2 linked regions of the Dongshaea marina genome follow. The protein of the gene in region 2 interacts with the protein of the main gene of each other region in a pairwise test. Links are inferred from orthologs where the notes say so. Each region holds a gene or a part of one and is shown on either strand. Other genes may lie near its edges.

Evidence for each region.
Region 1: the proteins of zipA (region 2) and ftsZ interact in binary tests that used the Escherichia coli proteins (3 or more experiments, as listed by UniProt). The link is inferred for Dongshaea marina from one-to-one orthologs.

The regions. Positions count from the first base shown.
Region 1 is NZ_CP028897.1:431,300-434,598, reverse strand. Bases 209-3,067 are described here. They hold ftsZ (cell division protein FtsZ), read right to left. Parts: upstream 2,297-3,067; coding sequence 1,121-2,296; downstream 209-1,120. Other genes in these bases: ftsA (cell division protein FtsA), read right to left, coding at 2,336-3,067; lpxC (UDP-3-O-acyl-N-acetylglucosamine deacetylase), read right to left, coding at 209-1,022. Outside these bases: more of lpxC, read right to left, coding at 96-208; more of ftsA, read right to left, coding at 3,068-3,299. UniProt on the Escherichia coli protein: Essential cell division protein that forms a contractile ring structure (Z ring) at the future cell division site. The regulation of the ring assembly controls the timing and the location of cell division.
Region 2 is NZ_CP028897.1:1,322,996-1,326,393, reverse strand. What follows is about bases 395-3,352. They hold zipA (cell division protein ZipA), read right to left. Parts: upstream 2,348-3,352; coding sequence 1,442-2,347; downstream 395-1,441. Other genes in these bases: DB847_RS25455 (hypothetical protein), read right to left, coding at 2,366-2,905; DB847_RS06565 (GrpB family protein), read right to left, coding at 831-1,367; DB847_RS06570 (substrate-binding periplasmic protein), read left to right, coding at 395-826. Also shown: more of DB847_RS06570, read left to right, coding at 1-394. UniProt on the Escherichia coli protein: Essential cell division protein that stabilizes the FtsZ protofilaments by cross-linking them and that serves as a cytoplasmic membrane anchor for the Z ring.

The sequences.
Region 1 (3,299 bases), 890 kb from region 2 along the record:
TCCTCAAAAAGCAAGGGGAGATCAGAACTGGGGGGAAATAAAAAAGGCGCCGGGTGGAGAGCGCCGGCGCCTTTTCTCATGTCTGATGTGGAAGATCAGCTTGCAACCACCAGTGAGGTATCACAGAAGGTGATCGGCACCTGCTGTTTTTCATCTTCAAAGCTAACCAGCTCCCAGGCATCTTCTGTTGCCAACAGAGTCTTGAGCAACAGGTTGTTGAGGGCATGCCCGGTCTTGTAAGCCTTGAACTCACCGATGAGATTGTGATTACACATGTAGAGATCGCCGATCGCATCCAGCATCTTGTGCTTCACAAACTCATCGTCATAGCGTAAGCCATCTTCATTCAACACACGATAATCATCCATCACCACCGCATTTTCCAGGCCTCCACCCAGTGCCAGGTTGCGTGAGTGCATATACTCAACATCCCGCAGGAAGCAGAAGGTTCGGGCGCGGCTGATATCGCGAATAAAGGCATTGCTGGAAAAATCGAGCTTCAGATGCTGGTTTTGCTTCTTGAATACCGGATGATCAAAATCCACCAGCAGGTCCATCTTGAAACCATCGTTGTAGGGAAGCAGCTCGGCCCACTTATCCTCTAACTCAACCCGAATCGGCTTGAGTACCCGGATAAACTTCTTGGCAACGGACTGCTCTTCGATCCCCGCAGATTGCAGCAGGTAGATAAACGGATGGGAACTTCCGTCCATTACCGGCAGCTCTGGAGAGTCGACCTCTACGACAAGGTTATCAATCCCTAAGCCAGCAAGGGCTGCAGAGAGATGCTCTATCGTAGAAACCCGTACGCCCTGCTCATTGACCAGAGCAGTGCAAAGCATGGTATCACGCACCAGGCTGGCATCGGCCTTGATTTCCACCACTGGATCCAGATCAACACGTCGATACACGACCCCGGTGTTAACTGGAGCAGGGTAGAAGGTCATGGTGACTTTCTGCCCTGAATGCAGCCCAACTCCGGTGGCCTGCACACTTTTCTTTAGGGTTCTTTGTTTCATCATAAGACGTACCCGCTCAGCACTACTTCAGCCCGACTCGAACAAACGGCCGAAGAGTGTAGCACATTCTATAACCAGCATCAAAACCAAACACAGTTCGATCAATCAGCCTGCTTACGCAAAAATGCCGGAATATCCAGGTAATCAGGCTCGCTTTTCGCGACCGGGTTACTATCGGCATTGACCGCAACCTGAGCACTCTTAGGTGTCAGAGGCTGATCGTTCTCGGTCGCCGGGCGTGCACTACCAGACATGGATGGAACCGATGCGCTCTGAGGAGCCGTAGTTGCAGACTTCACCAATGTGATGTCCGGCTTACGATCGGCGCCGATCCCGGTTGCCACCACGGTCACCCGCAGCTCATTCTCCATATCCGGTTCGATGACGGTACCGACCACCACGGTTGCATTCTCGGAGGCAAACGCTTTCACCGCATTACCGACGGTCTCAAACTCTTCAATGTTGAGATCCATACCCGCAGTGATATTCACCAGGATGCCACGGGCTCCCGCTAGATCCACATCTTCCAGCAGCGGGCTGGAGATCGCCTTCTCGGCAGCCTCTTCCGCTCTGTCTTCACCGCTGGCGATACCGGTGCCCATCATGGCTGTACCCATCTCGCGCATCACGGTACGAACGTCCGCAAAGTCAACGTTAATCAGACCCGGACGAGTGATCAGCTCGGCAATGCCCTGCACCGCTCCCAGCAATACGTTATTGGCCGCCTTAAAGGCATCCAGCAGGCTGATACCACGCCCCAATACCTTGAGGAGCTTATCGTTCGGGATGGTGATCAGCGAGTCGACCGATTTAGCCAGCTCCTCAATTCCCTGCAGGGCAAAGCTCATTCGCTTCTTACCCTCAAAGGAGAAGGGCTTAGTCACCACAGCAACCGTCAGGATCCCCAGCTCCTTGGCAACTTCAGCCACCACGGGAGCCGCACCGGTTCCGGTTCCGCCACCCATACCGGCCGCGATAAACACCATATCGGCCCCATTGAGCAGCTCGGCAATCGCCTCACGATCTTCGATCGCAGCATCGCGACCCACCTCGGGATTGGCACCTGCTCCCAGCCCCTTGGTGATGGTCCCACCGATCTGCAGTGTGGTATTAACCGTCGCACTATTGAGTGCCTGCGCGTCCGTATTGATCGAGATGAAGTCGACACCCTCGATCGATTCACGCACCATATGCTCGACGGCGTTTCCTCCACCACCCCCGACACCAATAACCTTAATGACTGCTTCGTCACTAGAACTGTCCATGAATTCAAACATCTTGTCTCTCCACTTCGCTTTTTGCACCCATCAACAACACTAAAATTCCCCTTTAAACCAGTTGGTAACCTTCTTCATCAGGCCACCCACACTATGGCTGCGCATCACGGTTTCCAAGTTATTTGGCTGATGCAACTTGCCATACTGCAATAATCCTACGGGAGTCGAATATACAGGGGAGCCTACATAGTCAACCAAACCTTTGATGTTGACCGGTTCTCCCACTCTGACCTGACATCCAAAAATTCGCTCGGCACACTCCACCACGCCTTCTATGCGTGATGCGCCACCGGTCAGCACTATGCCAGCGGCAAACTGGTGCTTGACCCCTTTATCTTTCAGTTCACGACGCAACTTCTGTAGTTCGTCATTTACCATGCCGAAAAGTTCACTATATCTTGGCTCAATCACTTCGGCCAGAGTCTGTCGCTGCAGACTGCGGGCGGGTCGCCCTCCGACACTCGGAACCTCAATATTGTCCTCTTTACTGACCAAACTTCCAAGTGCGCATCCATAACGAACTTTAATCGCTTCGGCATCTGCCGGTGGTGTCCCAAAGGCGTAGGCGATATCACTGGTCACCGCACTCCCCGCATAAGGGATCACCTGGGTATGGCGCAAGGCCCCACCGGTAAACAGCGCCATATCCATGGTGCCACCGCCGATGTCAACCACACAAACCCCAAGCTCCTTCTCATCCTCGGTCAGAACCGCATAGCTGGAAGCCAGCCCGGAAGCGATCAGCTGATCCACTCTCAAACCACACTTCTCAACCGCTTTGACAATATTCTTCGCCATATCGTTATGGCAGGTCACCAGGTGAACCTGAGCCTTCATTCTTACCCCGGACAGGCCGATGGGATTCTTGATCCCCTCCTGGTAATCAATGGCAAAGTCCTGGGGGATCACATGCAGGATCCTGTGTTGATCCTTGAGCTTGACCGACTGAGCCGTATGGATCACATTATCCACATCATCCTGGGAGACCTCCTCATCTGTGATC
Region 2 (3,398 bases):
ATTAAGTTTGATTGGGATTAGTATTGGACTCCTTGCACTCTTACCCGGAGCATTCGCCGACGATAAACTGATCCGGGTCTGCGACGATGCGGCCGAGTGGCCTCCCTACGCCTTCTATGAGCCGGTCAAAGAGGGAACCACCAATCGCCTGATCAGCGGTGCCTCGGTAACGGCGCTCAAGGATATTCTTGAACAGGCAGGCTACCGGATGCAGATCCGTCTGCTCCCCTGGAAACGCTGCATGAAAGAGGTCGAGTTGTTTGGCACCAGTGGTCAATTTGAGATGCTGGCAAACGGTAGTGCCAACCCACATCGGCATAACGTCTTTGTTGCTACCGAGGCATTTTATACGACCCGCCCTGGCTACTTCTATGATGGCGAACGCTATCCCCAGGGGATCCAGATCAGCAGTATCGAGGATCTCAATCGCTACACCATCTGTGGCGTCGCAGGCTATAACTACGCTCATTTCTACCAGGCAGGCTTGAAAAAACGCCTGGATACCGGAGCTCACACCACCCACCAGGCCCTGCTCAAGATGATGTCACGTCGTTGTGAGCTGGTGCTTTCGCAGATTGAGCCCGTTGTCGGCTCCGAATCCCTGGGACGTTTTAAGCTACCCAAGGCCATTAAATACCGGGCACTGCCGGTTCCCCAGCATAACTTTCACATGTGGGTCTCCCGCCAGTCACCCCGGGCGCAAAAACTGGTAGAGATCATCAATCAGGGGCTAAAGAGGCTGCGCCAGGAATGCAAATATGAAGGCTACTATACCCGCTACCTTCCAAAAGGCTCAGGTCTGGAGCCCGTCAAGCAGTGTAAATAGTCGTTCAGCCAAACGAGCCCCTGGCCCTCTTCCAGGCGATCGCCAGCTTCTCATGCTGCTGAATGAAGTCATGCTTATGGTCGCAATAGCGCTCGATGTCGTTCTCACATAGTGCTGCACCCTCGAGTTTCAGCGCCTGATACTGCTCTCTTACCTCGGAAAACCGGGCCAGATAATCGCGAAACGCCAGGTGTCGCTCAATATTAGGATCATTGCGCACAAAAGCGTGCAGGTGATGGGTTCTGTTGGGATCACCCTTTTGAAAAAAGCGTCGCCCGGTGATCCCAAACTCCCCCCTGGAGTGATAACCAAGGCTTTCGAGCCTGGGCGTATCTGCATCGAGCTTTTCAAGGCTGGCTACTTCGAGCAGCATATCAATGACAGGTTTTGCCGATAATCCTGCAACCGATGTGCTGCCAATATGATGGACAGCAAGCAGATTGTCACTCCCAAGCACCTGTCTGAGCTGCTGACGCTCTTCCCTAAAAACCCTTGACCAGCCCTCGTCAAACGCAACTACTTCTATCACTCTGTCTGACATGGCACCTCCTGCATCAGGGAACTGACAAAAAAGAGGCACGCAGAGCGTGCCTCTTTGTCACAATTTAAAATCGATTAACCGACTTTCTGGCTGTCATAGGCTCGCAAACCATCAAGATTCTCATCGAGCTGCTCCTCACTCAGGGGTTGACGCTGTGCATCCATCAACACCCCGCCAAGCTCACCGGCTAAGCGATCGGCAGCAGAGCTCATCAACTTATACACCCTTTCCCCATAGCCCTGCCTGGGAAGCTGCATAAAAAGAGAGATCCCGGGAGTCGAGAACTGCTCCATCTTCTCCGGCCGAAAAGTTCCTGGGTTGACCATATTGGCCAGGCTAAACAGAACCTGTCCCTTACCCGCACTATCTTCGTGGCGATGAAAGATCTCCATCTCACCATATTTAAAACCGAGCCGGGTCAGAGATGGCAGGAGCTTCGCCCCCTCAAGCTCTCGGTTATCCAGGGCCATCACATTGATCACATAGATATCCTGCCAGCTTTTCACCGAAGGTGCTGGCTCCTCCCCACTGGGTCGGGTCTCCACTTGGGCTTGCGTTACAGCCTCAGGTTCGGCCTGACTCTCCTCTTCATCCGCCACCTGGAGTGCAGGCTCCGTGGCCACAACCGGCTCAGAGAGTTTAGTCTCAACCTCCATGGCAGGAGGCGTAACCTCTTTCGCTAACTCCCCCTGGGGAGCTGTAACAGGCCCTAGCTGTGGCTCTTTACGTAAACCAGGCTCAGCCTCTGGCTGGTCGCGCCCGACGACCCGCACCTCGCCGATACCATCGGCATCAAATTGAGGCTCCGAGTCCAGTGCGGGCTCTGAGCCAGATTCCGGGCGTGTTTCGGGCATCTTGCGCAAGGGCTTCTCTTTGAGTGGACGGTATTTTCCTTTTTTACTTTTCCACAAACCATGCGCCATGATAGCCACGATCACCACAATTCCAACGATAATTAAAACGATTCGCAAATCCTGCATCACTGCATCTCTTACCGGTTAAGATTCAATCAGGGAAACCGCTTCCCTGATATCCACTGAGACCACCCGAGAAACTCCTGGTTCCTGCATCGTGACTCCTGTGAGCTGATCAGCCATCTCCATCGAGACTTTATTGTGACTGATACAGATAAACTGTACTGCTTCCGACATCTCTTTGACAAGTGTGCAGAAGCGCCCGACATTGACTTCATCCAGCGGTGCGTCCACCTCATCGAGCATACAAAATGGTGCCGGGTTGAGGCGAAAGATAGCAAACACCAGCGCCAGGGCGGTCAAAGCCTTCTCTCCTCCCGAAAGCAAGGCGATACTGGAGTTCTTCTTGCCTGGAGGCTGAGCCATGATCTGCACCCCCGACTGCAGCAGATCGTCAGAAGTGAGTTCGAGCCAGGCTTTTCCTCCACCAAAGACCTTGGGGAAAAGCCCCTGCAGATCGGCATTGACCGCCTCATAGGTTTCCCTGAAGCGTGCCCGGGTTTCCCGATCGATGCGACGAATCGCGCCCTCAAGAGTCTCCAGCGCCTGCTGCAGATCCTGCATCTGCTGCTCCATATAGTTCCAGCGCTCGCGCTCTGTCTCATACTCCTCCAGGGCACTGAGGTTAACCGCCCCAGCAACTCAAGCTGGGTGGCTATCTGTTTAAGCTCTTTTTGCAGCCCTCCGATTGAGCGCTTCTCCAGAGCCTGTCTCGCCTCATCATCTAACTCAAATTGCTGCTCCCTGAGCTGCTGCTCCAGAAGCTCCAGCTGGGTCAGGAGCTTCTGGGCCTGCAGCTGCTTGTCAATGAGTTGTTGTTGCCCCTGATTTAGCTCCTTTTGCACTCTCTTTTGCTGCTCACTCAGGGTACTGACCTTCTCATCCAGCCCCTTCACCTCAGTGGCGAGTTTCTGTTGCTCCTGCTCCTGTTCAAGCTGCAGGTCAAATAGCTCTTTGAGACGTACCTCACTCACCAGAGGTTCGCTGCTCTCAGCTCGCTGGCTCAAAGCCTCCATACTGGCGATGAGTTCAGCCCTGTCCTGAGAGTATCTCTCCT